One region of the Bacillus inaquosorum genome, then DNA from elsewhere that is predicted to be linked to it. Evidence: riboswitches for the same ligand, from Rfam matches in the RefSeq annotation. Region 1 holds a riboswitch; each other region holds the start of a gene.
What was found. A riboswitch is a leader RNA that binds a small molecule or an ion and turns the genes downstream of it on or off. The one in region 1 is predicted to bind S-adenosylmethionine.

Region 1 (4,186 bases):
TTTAATTTAGAAACATTAATTACTCGTAAAAAACGGCCAGCGCGTTTCTGGTTACTAGATTTGGAACTTGAAACCTTTTTGCCCCCCTGTCCGTAATCTCTTACAAGGCAAATCAAAAGGAGACTTCAGCAATGATCGAATTATTTATGAAACAAAAGATGTTCTCGTTTAAAGATGCATTTCACATTTATGACCGGGATGAACAAGAGACATTCAAGGTCGAGGGGCGGTTCTTTTCGTTAGGGGACTCGCTGCAAATGACAGATTCATCCGGAAAAACACTCGTTTCCATAGAACAAAAAGTAATGTCTTTATTGCCGCGATATGTGATTTCAATTGGCGGGGAAACAGTTTGTGAGGTGACGAAGAAACTAACATTTTTCAAACCAAAATTTGAAATTTCTAAGCTCAACTGGGAAATTGACGGTGACTTGTGGAAGGATGAATTCCAGCTGACGGACGGAAAGAATGTCCGGATGTCGGTGAGCAAGAAGTGGCTGAGCTGGGGTGATTCCTATCATTTGCAGATTGCAAACGAAGAAGATGTGCTGATTTGCACGGCCATCGCTATCGTACTGGATATGGTATTATATGACGATGAAGATGAAAGTATTTTCTAAAAAGTGTTGACAATTGATCCAAAAGTAATAATATTAAGATAATTGAAATTTGAATATGAAGATATACCTTATCAAGAGAGGTGGAGGGACTGGCCCTATGATACCCGGCAACCGCTGTTTCAAACAGAATGGTGCTAAATCCTTTAGAACATTGCGTTCTTGCAGATGAGGCGGAGATTTGATCGTTCAAGCTCTTCCTTACACAAAGGAAGAGCTTTTTTATGCTCAACACATTTCAGAAAAGAGGCGAATGACATGGCTCAACAAACAAATGCCGCAGGACAAAAAACAGTACAACAACACAAAGCTCCTTTCCGCGCCGATCATGTCGGCAGTTTACTGCGCTGCGCTCCGCTCCGGTGAAAGAAGCCCGGCAGAAAAAAGCGGCCGGCGAGATCACGGCGGAACAGCTTCGTGATATTGAAAATCAAGAAATCACCCGCATTGTGGAAAAACAAAAAGAAATCGGTCTCGATGTGGTAACAGACGGAGAATTCCGCCGTTCTTGGTGGCATTACGATTTCCTGGAAGGGCTTGACGGAGTGGAACCGTTCATCCCGGCTGAAGGGATTCAGTTCCATAACGCGAAAACAAAAGCACGCAGCATCAAAGTGACGGGAAAACTTGATTTTACGAGCCACCCAGCGCTTGCCGATTATCAATTTTTACATGAGATTGCCGGCGACGCGACACCAAAGCTGACGATTCCGAGCCCGAATATGCTGTTTTTCGGTGAAAAGGCGGATAAAGGGATTTATGACGACCAAGAGGAATACTTTCATGATCTGGCCCAAGCGTACAAAAAAGCAATTAAAGCCTTTTATGACGCTGGATGCCGCTATCTTCAGCTTGATGATACGTCATGGTCTCTTTTCTTTGAGGAAAAAGGCAGAGAGGTTGTCCGGGCGCTCGGCGGCGATCCAGAAACATTGCCTGACTTGTTTGCCAAAACGATTAACGATGCAGTGGCAGACCGCCCTGATGATTTAGCAATCACGATGCACATTTGCCGCGGCAACTTCCGTTCAACTTGGGCGGCATCTGGAGGCTACGACGCTGTAGCGGAAACGATTTTGGACGGCTTAAACCTGGACGGGCTGTTCTTGGAATACGATGATGACCGCTCTGGGAATTTTGATCCGCTCCGTTTCGTGAAACGCAAGGATCTGCAAATTGTGCTTGGCTTGATCACATCGAAATACGGCGAGCTCGAAAATCCTGATGATGTGAAACGCCGAATCAATGAAGCTGCGCGTTTTGTCAGCCTGGATCAGCTGTGCCTCAGCCCTCAGTGCGGTTTTGCCTCTACAGAAGAAGGCAATCTTTTGACAGAGGAGCAGCAATGGGCAAAGCTGCGCCATGTCGTCGACATCGCCAACGATGTGTGGGGATAATCTATCATTGACAGAAACAGAAAATGTGTGAATAATAGATACTATCAGAAAATTTCATAAAAAGGTTTTCCTTATCAAGAGAGGTGGAGGGACTGGCCCTGCGATACCCGGCAACCGCTGTTTAACAGAATGGTGCTAAATCCTTTAGAGCAATGATTGCTCTTGAAGATAAGGTTGAGATTGTCACGCAAGCTCTTCCTTATCCAAAGGAAGAGCTTTTTTATATTCGAATGGAAAGAAGGAATGGACAACATGTCACAACAAACAACACCCGCAGAACAAAAATCACTTCAAAGAAAAAAACCGCCGTTTCGCGCGGATCAAGTCGGAAGCCTGCTGAGATCAGAGCCCGTCAAAAAAGCGCGGCTGCAAAAAGCGGCCGGCGAGATTACGGCTGAGCAGCTTCGCCAGATCGAAAACGATGAAATCATCCGCATTGTGGAAAAACAAAAGGAAACCGGACTGAACGTCGTGACAGACGGTGAATTCCGCAGAGCGTGGTGGCATTTTGATTTCCTGGAAAACCTGGATGGCGTTGAGCCGTTTACTCCTGAGCAGGGCATTCAATTCCATAACGTACAGACAAAAGCACGCGGCATTAAAGTCACAGGCGATATCGACTTTTCAACTCACCCAATGCTTGAAGATTACTCATTTCTCCATAGCATTGCCGGTGACGCGACGCCAAAAATGACGATCCCGAGCCCGAATATGCTGTTTTTCCGTGGGAAACTTGAAAAGGATGCGTACAAAAAAGACTATCACCTTTTCCAGCACGATGTATCCAAAGCATATAAAAAAGCGATTCAAGCGTTTTATGACAGAGGCTGCCGCTACCTCCAGCTTGATGATACGGCATGGGCTGTTTTCTTATCTGAAAAAGGCTTAAAACAAATCGAGGCGTTCGGAACAACGCCTGACGAGCTTCGCCAGCTGTTTGCGAAATCGATTAACGACGCGATTGCAGACCGTCCTGATGATCTGACGGTAACCATGCATATTTGCCGCGGCAACTTCCAGTCCACTTGGACAGCGGAAGGCGGCTATGACGCAGCAGCCGAAACCATTTTTGACGGCTTGAACCTGGACGGTCTATTCCTGGAGTATGATGATTCACGCTCAGGCGGATTTGAACCGCTCCGTTATGTAAAGCGCTCTGATCTTCAGCTTGTCCTCGGCTTAGTGACATCTAAATTCGGTGAGCTTGAACATCCGGACGACGTGAAACGCCGTATCGAAGAAGCGTCCCGTTATGTGAGCTTAGACCAGCTTTGTCTCAGCCCTCAATGCGGATTCGCTTCAACTGAGGAAGGCAACAAGCTGACTGAAGAACAGCAATGGGCGAAGCTCCGCCATGTGGTTGAGATCGCTAACGATGTTTGGAAATAAGCCAAAAAACACACTTGATTCCCTAACGGAGCAAGTGTGTTTTTTTATGTCATTGAGCGGTGTAGCCCCCATCAAGGACGACAGCCTGCCCGGTGACGCCCTTCGCTTTCCCGCTTGCCAAAAACACCGCATAATCCGCGATTTCCTTGACGGAAAGCAGTCGTTTTTGCGGGACAAGCGGAAAAATGACCTGTTCAAGTACGGAGTCGTAAGGGACATTTCTCGTTTTCGAAAGATCGCTCAGCTGATTGCGGACAAGCTGAGTATCGACATAACCCGGACAGAGCGCGTTGACTGTAATGCCGTGGGGCGCGCCTTCCAGCGCCCCGACCTTTGTCAGCCCAATGACGCCGTGCTTGGCGCTATTATAAGCGGATTTCCCCGCAAAGCCGACTAAGCCATTAACAGACGCGATATTAATGATTCTGCCAAACTGCTGTTTTTTCATGATCGGAAACACATGCTTCATCGCGATGAAGGGCGCCGTCAGCATGACCTTGATCAGCTGCTCAAAGGTTTCTGTGGGAAACTCTTCAATCGGGGCGACGTGCTGAATACCGGCATTGTTCACCAAAATATCCAAGCGGCCGTATCGTTTCTGGATGGTGTTCACCGTATCAGCGACTTGCGCTTCCTTTGTCACATCACACGGAACGGCTTCTGCGTCAAAGCCTTCTTCGGCAAGCTTGGAGGCGGCCTTTTCACACGCTTCCTGATGGAGATCCGAAACGATGACGCTGGCGCCTTCACGGGCGAATTCCCTTGCGATTTCGAATCCGATTC
Region 2 (4,186 bases), 1.9 Mb from region 1:
TCATTCGGGTAAAAAATCTGTTTTAATTTTTGATAATTCAGGCCGGTAATTCCCGGATTTGTTTCCACAAGCCATTGGCTATGTTCTGTATGGCAGTTCAGCCAGGCTTTATGTTTTGTGTCGTCATGATCAGCAGTAATTTTGGTTATTGGCGTTGTTGTCCCAGATACGATGACGATGTCCTTAAGAGCAGCGCCGGTGCTTTTCACAGCCAGCTGTGTATCTCCGCCCCCTGCTATAACCTTTGCATGTATAGAAAGGCCTAATTCGGACGCATACTCATTTGTTATCGTTCCAATCGCTGTTCCCGCTCTTACAAGAGGCGGAAGGATTGATGGGGAGAAGCCGAATATGCCGCACATCTCTTCTGACCAAGTGTTTTGCTTCACATCAAACAGCAGGGTTTCGGTTGCCTGTGAGGGTTCATATGTCAATATTCCGCTCAGCTGGTACGTTACCCAATCACTGATGCTTGTAAAGCTTGCCGTTTTTTCCCATAAAGAGGGCTGGCGTTCTTTTAAACCATAAAGCTTGAGCGCAGAAAAAAGTGCGGTCGGCAGGCGGCCTGTGCAGCTGTATATCTCTTCCTGATTGGGTATGCTCTCCTCCCACTCACGGCCACGGTTATCAATGTTCGGCAGCCCTAGAAAAGAGTCGCCGTTCTGATCAATCAGAACAATCCCCTGTCTTTGACTCGTCGATGTCAAACCTATTATGTCAATATCATGCGAACGGGAAAGCGCACGTTTTGCCAATCTCATGACTTGCTTCCACAGCACCTGAGGAGAAAAATAACGGCTGTCCGGGTAAAGCGTCTCGGTGGCATACACGATGTCCTCCCGTTCAACCGTTTGAACACTGCCTGATACACTCACGATCGCTACTCTCGCATTGCCTGTGCCGATATCAAAAACGAGATAGCCTTTTTGTTTTTTCATTCCGTTAGCCTCCTTTCTTATGCCTCTGTTTTTAGCTTATCTTTGTTATACAATGTCGGAATATTAAGAGTTTTTTCAACCTTCCATTTTTTGAGGGCTTCATTCAGGATCGTCACGTGATGATCCTCCACTTCAAAGGTTGCTCCAGCGAGATGCGGTGTTGCCAGAACATTAGGCAATGAAATCAATTTGTAATCCGATTCCTCTGGAGGTTCATGATAAAAAACGTCTAAAATGGCTCCTCTGATTTTATGTTCTTTTAATACAGATAAAAGATCGTCACGGTTTACCACAACCGCTCTTGAAGTATTGACGAAAATCGCACTCTCTTTCATCAGATCTAAATATGCCCGATCAATCAGTCCAAGTGTTTCCTCGGTACGAGGCAGATGGACAGAAACGATATCACTGTCTGAAAAAACCGTTTTAAGAGATACTTTTTCATATTGAGGATGATCGTCTTGTACGTATGGATCGTAATACTTTATTTTACAGTCGAACGCAGTCAGCAGTTTTGCAATCCTTTGACCAACGGCGCCAAACCCAACCATGCCGACCGTTTTTCCCGTTAATTCATTTCCTTTAAATTTGACATAAGCCTGCAGGTAATCACTGTCCCACTTTCCATCCTTCAGCCATTGATTCGAGGTGCTGGTATGGCGGAGAAAGGAAATCACATTACCGATAAACATTTCAGCAACGGCTTGCGCATTCCGCCCGGGTGTATAAAAAACGGGAATGCCTCTTTTTGATGCTGCGGCCACATCCACATTGGAGGGCATTCCCCTGCACACACCGACAAATGAAAGTTCGGGAACAGAAGCAAATACGCTGTCTGTTACTTGATCAAGCTCAGTAATCAAGCCTTTTGCATTTGTTTCTTTTAATAGCTGAATGATTTCATCTTCCCGGTATGCCCGGCCTTGCTCCTTCCAGGTGTGATAAGCAACCGAGCCGAACAATTTTTCAAGCTCTTTGCGTCCTTCTTCGTTGTACGGCGCTGTAACCAAAACCGTCATGGTGCAAAACATCCTTTTCATCATATTTTTTCATAAAAAAATCTCTTTCCGAAGATGGAAAGAGATTCATATATAGGCGTGCCCTGTTACAGACAGACGCCGGTATAAACCTTGCTTTCCTATCTTTCAAGCTGACGCTTGCTGGAATTGGCACAATAATGTTGCCGAGGTTTCATAGGGCCAGTCCCTCCACCTCTCTGGATAGAAAATGTTGAGTATGTAATTTTCAGAATGAAGAATACGTTTATCATAAAGAAGTCTCAGATTGATGTCAATCTCTTTTTTCAGAATTGACGTTATCATCCGAAATGTTATAATTCTTACAAAATATCTAACTAGAGAGAGGAACTGGGCCATGAAATCTTTTGCAACACAACAAAACGGCATTTTCAAATCCGTTTGCTCGCTTGACTGCCCGGATCAGTGCGGATTATTAATACATAAAAAAGACGGAAAAATTGTGAAAGTGCAAGGTGATCCCGACCATCCTGTTACGGCCGGAAACATATGCAACAAAGTCCGAAACATGACGGAGCGCATCTATGATGAAAAGCGGCTGACTACACCGCTTAAACGGACAGGTGCGAAAGGTCAGGCGATATTTGAACCGATTTCTTGGGATGAGGCAATTGATACCATTACCTCCCGCTGGAAACAGCTGATTGATGAAGAGGGAGCTGAAAGCATACTCCCGTACAGCTTTTATGGAAATATGGGAAAATTAACAGCTGAAGGTATGGACCGCCGCTTCTTTTACCGCATGGGTTCAAGTCAGCTCGAACGGACAATTTGCAGCAAAGCGGGATCTGAGGGCTATAAATATACAATGGGTATAAGTGCGGGAATTGATCCTGAGGAAACCATTCATACGAAACTATTTATTTTTTGGGGAATCAACGCGGTCAGCACAAACATGCACCAAATTACAATCGCCCAAAAAGTACGAAAACAGGGTGCCAAAATTGTCGTGATTGATGTGCATAAAAATCAGACAGGGCGTCTCGCCGATTGGTTTATTCCCATAAAACCCGGAACCGACAGCGCACTTGCCCTTGGCATCATGCACATTTTATTTAAAGAAAACCTTCATGATGAAGCATTTCTGTCTGAATACACGGTCGGCTATGAAGATCTCCGTGAACACGTGAAACAGTATGATCCGGAAAAGGTGTCACTGATTACCGGTGTCAGCACTGAAGATATTTATCAGCTGGCAAGAATGTACGGCGAATCCTCCCCTTCTTTTATCAGAATCGGAAACGGAATCCAGCATCACGATAACGGCGGGATGATTGTAAGGACGATTGCCTGTCTTCCGGCAATCACTGGCCAATGGCTGCACAAAGGGGGCGGCGCAATTAAGCATAACAGCGGAATTTTAGAATATAACACGAATGCCTTGCAGCGGCCTGACTTACTGAAAGGGCGCACACCGAGATCGTTTAATATGAATCAGCTTGGCAAAGTGCTTTTGGAAACAGATCCGCCTATTCGCTCTCTTTTTATTTACGGGACGAACCCGGCCGTTGTCGCGCCGGAAGCGAACAAAGTCAGACAGGGCTTGCTGCGGGAAGACCTATTTACTGTAGTTCATGATTTGTTTTTGACGGAAACGGCTGCATACGCAGACATTGTCCTGCCTGCAACATCCGCTTTTGAAAATACCGATTTTTATACCTCCTACTGGCACCATTACATTCAGCTTCAGCAACCGGTGATTGAGAGATATGGTGAAAGCAAGTCTAACACTGAAGTGTTCCGATTACTGGCTGAAGCAATGGGATTCACAGACCAAGAGCTCAAGGACTCAGATGAAGAATTGATTCGCCAGGCGCTTGATCATCCAGATAATCCGTATTTGGCGGAGATTGATTACGATTCACTTACTAAGCACTCATTTATGAAAGCGAAACGCAAAAAGCCGCTGTTTCCAGGCAAACTTCCGACTCCAAGCGGAAAAATAGAATTATATTCAGAAAAAATGAAACAAGACGGTTTCCCGGCATTACCGACATATACGCCTCTTGTATCTGATAATGAACATCCGTTTATGTATGTTCCGGCGCCAAACCATAATTTCTTAAACTCAACGTTTTCCAACAACGAAAAACACATCAGGCTTGAAAAGACGCCAAAGCTCTTTATCAATACAAAAGATGCTGATGAACACGGAATCGTTGATGGGGATCCTGTACGAATTTGGAACAGCCGGGGAGAATGCGAGCTGAC
Region 3 (4,186 bases), 2.0 Mb from region 1:
GTCCGGCTCCTGTACCGGATAAGAGAATGCCTTCTCCTTTTGAGAATCTCGTAATTTTCTTCCCGTTTGTTTCTAACACCCGCCGGCCTAATAACAGTGCGCCAAGGGAGACAAAAACTCCCCCGTACAAGGTTCCTTTCGCGACATCAAGCACACCGGCCGCTACTAATGGGCCAACGGCATTCGCCACGTTGTTCATGCCGGCAGAGAACGCTTCAAAAAATCCGGCAACTAACAAAACAATGCCAAGGATTTTTTGCTTTTTAGAAGACTTAATTTCAATCTTAAAATAGCTAAACAGCTTTGAAACAAAATAGGTGAAGCCGAAAGCAAACAGCGGGACAAAAACCCAAAACGCCACAATGACCAGAAGATTGTTCACAAACAATACTTTGTAAGCCACTCCCACTCCGACAACCGCGCCGACTGTTACTTCACTTGTCGACAATGGAATGCCGAGCAGATTAGCCGTAAAGAGCGACAGCGCAGCGGCTCCAATAATGATGCAAACAATCGTCAGTGTAATCGTCTGCTCGGGGATAATGCCGGAGCTGATGGTTTTTACAACCTCGCCCCCGCCAATGACCGCCCCGGCCAGCACACCGACTGCACATATGATCAAAGCGTAGGTTTTCTTTTTGATGGCTCCAGAGCCGTAAGCAACTCCCATCGAAGCTGCAGCGCCGCTTGCACCGATATTCATCGCGAAAAACAAGCTAAATAAAATAGCGGCTAATTCCATTTTGCAGCTCCTTATTCATGCAATCCGCATTCTGTTTTCGCCATACCATTCCATCTGCCTGAGCGTAAATCCTCTGCGGTAAAAGCAGGAGCCGTACAAGGTGCGCAGCCAATGCTTGGATATCCTTGGTCATGAAGCGGGTTGTAGTCCAGCTCATTCCGGGATGTGTATCTCCAAATGTCTTTCCAAGTCCAATGGATAAGCGGACATACTTTTACTGATTTGAATTTTTCATCTTTGTTTAAGAAATTTGTATTGGCACGGCTTGGCCCTTGATCGCGGCGCAGACCGGAAAGCCAGGCCGGATGCCCTGAAAGCGCCTCTCTTAAAGGAACAACCTTTCTAAGATAGCAGCACTGATTCGGCTCTCTTTCCCACAGTTTGTCACCATATTCTTCGGCTTGCTCCTCAAGGGTAAGATCTGGCTTTTTCAGGATGATATTAAGACCCGGATAACGCTCTTTCACTCGCTCAATCGTTTCATAGGTTTCTTTAAAATGAAGTCCTGTATCAAGAAACACAATCTCTGCGTCTTTTTTCACTTTATAAATTAAGTCAATCAGAACGATTCCCTCAATTCCGAAACTGCAGGCATAAACAAGCTGATTGCCGTAATGGCCGTATGCCCACTTTAAAACTGACAGCGCTCCTTTATAAGGATCGTCTTCCGGAAATGTAATCGTTGGTTCCTCCCAATTATCGTACGTTAACATTTCTTCTTTCCTCCTTTCGGAGACAAACAAACAGTAGCTTTCTGCCGGTTGTCTTTTCCCAATTGTAATGTGGTGCGGCTGCTGTTATCGCAAACAGCCTTTTTTCCTCTTAAAATAAAAAACTTTCAATCCGGCGGAAAGAAAGACAGGAACAGCATGTAGCCCTTATCTTTCAAAATGGAATTCATTTTGCTGGAAGTAGCACCTTACACACTGTGCAGGTTGCCGGGCTTCATAGGTCCAGTCCCTCAGCCGCTCTTGATAAGTTTTTAGATTTGTAGTAAATTTTAGCACAATTCTAACATAAGTCAACCCGACTTTTTTTATAGGATTAATAAAAAAACAGGCCTCTAGGCCTGTTTTCACGCACAGCAAGGCTTTGAAGCCCCTGTGCATCACCGGAATTTATTTTTTATTTTTTAAACCAATCTTTCGACTCGGGATTTTGCTTCCACGTTTGCAGCTTTTTCAGATCGTCCGAATGAATATTTCCGTTTTCAAGCGCGACCTCTGTCAGCGTATCATAATCAGTTAATGAGTAGTATGGCAGTTCTGCCTTCGCAAACGCTTCCTGCGCTTTAGGAAGCCCGTACGTAAAGATTGAGACAACCCCAAGCACCTCACAGCCAGCCGCTTGTAAAGCTGCCGCAGCTTCAAGCACGCTGCCTCCTGTGGAGATTAAGTCTTCAATGACGACCGTTTTTTGGCCTTTTTGAACAGCTCCCTCAATCTGATTGCCTTTTCCGTGCGCTTTCGGCTTGCTTCTCACATAACACATCGGAAGATTCAAACGGTCAGCCGCCAGAGCAGCATGAGGAATACCGGCTGTTGCTGTTCCCGCAATCATTTCAGCTTCAGGAAAATGCTCTTCGACAAGCTTGCTGATGCCTGCGGCGACATCATTTCTGACCTCCCGGAAAGATAGTGTAAGGCGGTTGTCACAGTAGATTGGCGATAAAATGCCGCTTGCCCATGTAAATGGCTCGTTTGGGCGTAAAAATACAGCTTGGATGTCTAATAGATGTTTTGCGATGATTTGTTTCATTGTTTGATTCCCTCCCATTCGAGTCTGACAGCTTCATAGGCTTTTACCGGGTCTGCCGCTTTTGTAATCGAGCGTCCTACCACAATCGCTGATGAACCTTTCTCTCTTGCAATTGCAGGTGTTGCTACGCGGATTTGGTCATTCGCAGCGTCCTCTGACATCCTGATCCCCGGAGTGACAGTCAGAAATGAAGGCGAAACCGCTTGGTAAATTGCTTTCGCTTCATGAACAGAGCAGACCACTCCATCCAGTCCGCTTTCTTCCGCCAGTTTGCTGTAGTGCACAACCGTGTCGATCAGAGGCTTTTGGATCAGCAGTTCATCTTTCATCATTTGTTCAGATGTGCTTGTCAGCTGGGTTACCGCGATAAGTGACGGGCGTTTTTTTCCAGCCGGCGTACCTTCTTCTAAACCTTCCAGAGCTGCTTGCATCATTTTTTTGCCCCCGGCCGCATGAACATTGACGAGGTCTACTCCGAGACCGGCAAGGCGCTTCATCGCTTTGTTTACAGTGGTCGGGATGTCATGAAGTTTTAAATCTAAAAACAGTTCGCAATTTCTTTCTTTTAGCTGTTTAACTATGGATGGCCCTTCTTGATAAAAAAGCTCCATTCCAACCTTTACAAATAACGGTTCTTTCTGAAAAGGCGCTAAGAATGCAAGTGTTTCTTCAACTGATGCAAAATCAAGCGCGATGATGGGCAGGTTGTTTTTCATGATTCCAGCTCCTTCCGATGCATTCTTCAATTGTTTGATAGCCGTATTGGCGCAAAACAGCAGGGAGCTGTTCAATGATGTCTGGACATGCAAAAGGATTCACAAAGTTTGCTGTTCCGACTGCGACCGCGCTTGCTCCCGCGAGAAGAAACTCCAGTGCATCTTCAGCCGTCTGCACGCCTCCCATACCGATAATCGGGATATTGACAGCCTGGCTGACTTCATACACCATGCGAATGGCAACCGGCTTCACAGCAGGGCCGGAAAGTCCCCCTGTTTTATTCGCTAATATCGGCTTGCCTGATTTTAAATCGAGCCTCATGCCGATTAATGTGTTGATCATCGTAAGACCATCCGCTCCCGCCTCTTCGATCGCTGATGCAATTTCTGTGATATTTGCCACGTTCGGGGAAAGCTTCACATAAACGGGCACATCTGAAACCTCTTTAACCGCTTTCGTCAAATCGGCAGCCATTTCAGGGTTCGTGCCAAAAGCGATTCCGCCTGTTTTCACATTCGGGCAGGAAATGTTCAATTCAAGTGCATGAACATTAGGCGCTTTGCTGATATGCTTCGCGACTTCAACATAATCCTCGACTTGAGAGCCTGCGACATTGGCAATGATCGGCGTATCAAACTGCTCAAGCCACGGCAGCTCATTTTGCAAGACGCTTTCCAGCCCCGGATTTTGCAGACCGATCGCATTGAGCATTCCAGCGCCAGTCTCAGCTACCCTAGGGGTCGGATTCCCGAAGCGAGGCTCTTTTGTCGTAGCTTTGATCATGATTGCTCCGAGACAAGACAAATCATAAAAACGCGCAAACTCTTTTCCAAAACCGAAGCAGCCTGATGCAGGAATGATCGGGTTTTTCAAATCAAGCCCAGGTAATTTCACCTCTAGCATTACAGCGCCACCTCCTGAGCTTTAAATACAGGCCCGTCGAGACATACTTTTACGTAGGATGTCTCA
Region 4 (4,186 bases), 1.6 Mb from region 1:
CAGCGCTTGTTTGAAATCACGTTCTAAATCATCTGCATGTTCGACACCCACACTAAGACGGAGAAGGCCGTCTGTGATTCCTCGTTTTTCACGTTCTTGCTTAGGCATTGCGGCGTGAGACATCGTAGCCGGATAGGACAAAATCGATTCCACTGCACCAAGGCTGACAGCGAAGACCGGAAGTGATACATTCTCTACTAATTTCTTAACGGCCTCTTTGCTTTCAAGCTCAAAAGATAGCACGGCGCCCGCTCCCGTTGACTGGCTCTTATGGGTTTCAGCACCCGGATGATCAGACAGTCCCGGATAATACACGCGTTTCACCGCCGGATGCTTCTGGAAAAATTCCGCAAGCCGCTGCGCTGTTTGGCTCGCTTTTTCTAAACGGACCTGCAATGTTTTTAATCCGCGCAGCACGAGCCAGCAATCTTGCACGCCAAGGACGGCGCCGAACGAGTTTTGCAGCTTATACAGCTGCTTCCCAAGCTCTTCATCCTTGACAGCAGCCAGGCCTGACAGCACATCGCTGTGTCCGCTCAGAAATTTTGTTGCACTGTGAAGCACAATATCCACGCCGAGATCAAGCGGACGCTGCAGTGCCGGTGTCATGAATGTATTGTCCAGAAAGGTCAGACAGCCGTTTTCTTTTGCAAGCTGAACAACCGCTTTAATATCAGTGATCCCAAGTGTCGGATTTGACGGTGTCTCCATATAAATAACTTTTGTGTTCGGCTTGATATTCCGTGCTACTTCGTTTGTATCCGTCATGTCGACAAATGTATGCTCAATGCCAAACCGGGTCAGCACCTCTGTCACCATGCGGAAGGTTCCGCCGTATACATCTTCTGTCACAAGAACGTGATCGCCCTGTGACAGAAGTAAAAATGCTGTTGAGATGGCAGCCATGCCTGAACTGAAAGCAAATCCTCTCGTTCCCCCTTCCAGTGCGGCAATTGTTTCTTCAAGAGCCGTTCTGGTCGGCGTGCCTGAGCGGCTGTAATCATATGCGCCAAACTCTTCAAATGAAGATTGGTGAAAGGTCGATGCGTGCTGAATCGGTACACTGACCGCCCCTGTTGCGCCGTCTGTTTTAAATGGATTGTGCACGAGCTGGGTTTCCAGCGTCCAATTGTGATTACTCAAATGAAACAGCTCCCTCTTTGACCTGACATAACGCCTGTTTTAGGTCCTCTTTTAAATCTTCCGCATGTTCAATTCCGACCGAAAAACGCAGCAAACGATTGCAGACCCCGTTTGCGATGCGGATCTCTTCAGGAATATCCATGTGCGTCTGTGTGGCAGGGTATGTAATAAAGCTCTCCACCCCGCCGAGGCTTTCTGCAAAACAAATGGTCTTCAGCGCTTTTAAAAATGGGTTGACCCACTCTTCTTTTTGAAGACGGAAGGACAGCATGCCGCCTTTTCCGGGATACAGTACATCGGCAATTTCATCCTGCTCTTCTAAAAAGGCCGCAAGCTCCTGCGCGTTTGCCTGATGCTGGCGCATTCTGAGGCTCAGCGTCTTCATTCCTCTCATCAGAAGCCACGAATCGAACGGAGGCAGGACGGCGCCGATCGCATTTTGGTGTTGAAACATTTCCTCACCAAGCTGCTCATCCTTTACAACGACAAGTCCCGCAAGCAAGTCGTTATGCCCGCCTAAATACTTGGTTGCGCTGTGAATCACAATGTCAGCTCCCAGCTCAAGCGGACGCTGCAAGACCGGTGTATAAAATGTATTATCAACGATCAGCAGAAGACCGTGCTCTTTTGTAATCCGGGCGATCCTTTCAATGTCCGCCTCCTGCATGAGCGGATTTGTCGGTGTTTCCACAAACACTGCTTTTGTATTTGACGTAATCTTAGAGCGTAAACAGTCCTCATCGCTGAAATCATCATAATGAAAGGTCAATCCGTATTTTTTCCATTCATTTTCAAACAGACGGTACGTGCCGCCATATAGGTCCGATGAAACAATCAGTTCATCTCCGCTTTTAAACAGCGCCATAATCGTTTGGATGGCTGCCATTCCCGAACTGAAGGCAAGCCCTCTCGCTCCGTTTTCTAAGCTGGCGATCGCGTCCTCAACAAGCTGGCGTGTCGGATTTTTCGTGCGGACATAATCAAATCCGGTTGATTCTCCGATCCCTCTGTGGCGGTATGCTGTTGATAAATAAATAGGAGGACTCACTGTTCCCGTTACTTCGTCGCTTCGGTTCCCGATTTGGGCTAATTTCGTTTCAACGTGCTGTGACATATAGCTGACACCTTCCCTTTTCATAATAAAAAACCCCTTCTTCATAAGAAGAAGGGGTTTAACGCTTCTTCTTATCTTCCAAGCATAAAAAACGCTTGCTGGATTTAGCACCTTGGCGTTTTGCATATGCAAAACAAGCCGGTTGCTGAGGTTTCTAAGGGCCAGTCCCTCCACCTCTCACGATAAGAAATATCGATTTCAATTTTCTGATTGTTTTATATTAGCGCAATTTGCAGTTTATTTCAACACTTTTTTCTTCGAGTTCCGAACGGTTTAAAGAGAGAAATTTCTAATAATTCATGGTACAATAATGGAAAACAGCAAGAAAGTCTAGTGATGTCCTGGAGGAATGTATTATGGCACCGAAAAACGGCACAGTGCAAGAAAAGAAATTCTTTTCAAAAGAGCTTAACGAAGAAATGACATTGCTCGTTTATCTGCCGTCCAACTACTCCCCTCTTTATAAATACCATGTCATTATCGCGCAGGACGGCCACGATTATTTCAGGCTGGGGAGAATCGGCAGACAGGTCGAGGAATTGCTGTCCAAACGGGAAATAGACCGGAGCATTATTATCGGTGTTCCTTATAAGGATGTAAAAGAGCGCAGAAAAACCTATCATCCGGAAGGTTCAAAATTTCCGGGGTATAAACGGTTTATCGCCCATGAGCTCGTTCCGTTTGCGGATGACGAGTATCCAACCTATCAGGTCGGCTACGGACGCACGCTGATAGGCGATTCGCTCGGGGCTACCATATCTCTTATGACAGCGCTTGATTATCCGAATATGTTCGGAAACATCATCATGCAGTCTCCTTATGTTGACAAACATGTATTGGAAGCTGTAAAACAGTCAGACGATATCAAACACCTTTCTATTTATCACCAAATCGGCACAAAAGAAACTGACGTCCACACAACAGACGGAAACATTCTGGACTTTACAGGACCGAATCAGGAGCTGAAACAGCTGCTGGAGAAGAAGCTTTCCGATTATTATTTTGAGCCATTTGACGGAGATCACAAATGGACATACTGGCAGCCGCTCATCACGCCGGCGCTGAAAAAAATGCTTTGATACTCTATCATACTTTATTTCCAGGAGGGACATAATATGAAATACGGAATCGTTTTATTTCCATCAAAAAAACTCCAAGACCTTGCGAACTCTTACAGAAAGCGCTATGACCCGAGCTATTCCCTGATCCCGCCCCATTTGACATTGAGAGCATCGTTTGAATGTGCGGAGGAGAAAGCGGATCAGCTTGTATCACATCTAAGAAACATCGCGAAGGAGTCCCATCCGGTCGTTCTCAAAATGACAAAATACAGCTCATTTGCGCCTGTTAATAATGTCATTTACATCAAAGCAGAGCCGACGGAAGAATTAAAAACACTCAATGAAAAGTTATACACCGGCGTGTTGGCTGGTGAACAGGAATACAATTTCGTTCCGCATGTGACGGTCGGGCAAAATCTTTCCGACGATGAGCATTCGGATGTGCTGGGACAATTAAAAATGCAGGAAGTGTCACATGAAGAAATCGTTGATCGCTTCCACTTGCTTTATCAGCTGGAAAACGGATCATGGACAGTGTATGAAACCTTCTTGCTAGGCGGAGGAGAATAATCGACTTGGAAGCAGTTATTGCAAAAAATGAAGAACAAATGAAAGATGCATTTTATGTAAGAGAAGAAGTCTTTGTCAAAGAACAAAACGTGCCTGCTGAAGAAGAAATTGACGAACTAGAAAATGAGTCGGAGCATATCGTCGTGTATGACGGTGAAAAGCCTGTCGGCGCCGGAAGATGGCGTATGAAGGACGGCTACGGCAAGTTAGAGCGGATTTGTGTATTAAAAAGCCACCGTTCAGCCGGTGTCGGCGGCATCATTATGAAAGCGCTAGAAAAAGCGGCCGCAGACGGCGG

Region 2: linked by a shared signal. The riboswitch ahead of M1M80_RS10205 (2-hydroxyacid dehydrogenase) and the one ahead of M1M80_RS20315 (5-methyltetrahydropteroyltriglutamate--homocysteine S-methyltransferase) in region 1 are both predicted to bind S-adenosylmethionine.
Region 3: linked by a shared signal. The riboswitch ahead of M1M80_RS08605 (phosphoadenylyl-sulfate reductase) and the one ahead of M1M80_RS20315 (5-methyltetrahydropteroyltriglutamate--homocysteine S-methyltransferase) in region 1 are both predicted to bind S-adenosylmethionine.
Region 4: linked by a shared signal. The riboswitch ahead of metI (cystathionine gamma-synthase/O-acetylhomoserine thiolyase) and the one ahead of M1M80_RS20315 (5-methyltetrahydropteroyltriglutamate--homocysteine S-methyltransferase) in region 1 are both predicted to bind S-adenosylmethionine.

Annotation. Positions count from the first base shown of each region.
Region 1 covers NZ_CP096592.1:4,004,611-4,008,796, forward strand. Annotated here, with positions in the region: gene M1M80_RS20305 (LURP-one-related/scramblase family protein) at 132-620, shown strand; SAM riboswitch class I at 686-792, shown strand; partial or broken gene M1M80_RS20310 (5-methyltetrahydropteroyltriglutamate--homocysteine S-methyltransferase) at 876-2,014, shown strand; SAM riboswitch class I at 2,083-2,189, shown strand; gene M1M80_RS20315 (5-methyltetrahydropteroyltriglutamate--homocysteine S-methyltransferase) at 2,267-3,403, shown strand; gene M1M80_RS20320 (3-hydroxybutyrate dehydrogenase) at 3,453-4,186, opposite strand, start outside.
Region 2 covers NZ_CP096592.1:2,106,934-2,111,119, forward strand. Annotated here, with positions in the region: gene M1M80_RS10200 (FGGY-family carbohydrate kinase) at 1-938, opposite strand, end outside; gene M1M80_RS10205 (2-hydroxyacid dehydrogenase) at 956-1,981, opposite strand; SAM riboswitch class I at 2,074-2,165, opposite strand; gene M1M80_RS10210 (molybdopterin oxidoreductase family protein) at 2,313-4,186, shown strand, end outside.
Region 3 covers NZ_CP096592.1:1,737,389-1,741,574, reverse strand. Annotated here, with positions in the region: gene cysP (sulfate permease) at 1-742, opposite strand, end outside; gene M1M80_RS08605 (phosphoadenylyl-sulfate reductase) at 754-1,455, opposite strand; SAM riboswitch class I at 1,618-1,723, opposite strand; gene pyrE (orotate phosphoribosyltransferase) at 1,868-2,500, opposite strand; gene pyrF (orotidine-5'-phosphate decarboxylase) at 2,497-3,216, opposite strand; gene M1M80_RS08590 (dihydroorotate dehydrogenase) at 3,185-4,120, opposite strand; gene pyrK (dihydroorotate oxidase B electron transfer subunit) at 4,120-4,186, opposite strand, start outside.
Region 4 covers NZ_CP096592.1:1,370,668-1,374,853, reverse strand. Annotated here, with positions in the region: gene metC (cystathionine beta-lyase) at 1-1,143, opposite strand, end outside; gene metI (cystathionine gamma-synthase/O-acetylhomoserine thiolyase) at 1,136-2,257, opposite strand; SAM riboswitch class I at 2,326-2,446, opposite strand; gene M1M80_RS06650 (esterase family protein) at 2,614-3,336, shown strand; gene M1M80_RS06645 (YjcG family protein) at 3,373-3,888, shown strand; gene M1M80_RS06640 (GNAT family N-acetyltransferase) at 3,894-4,186, shown strand, end outside.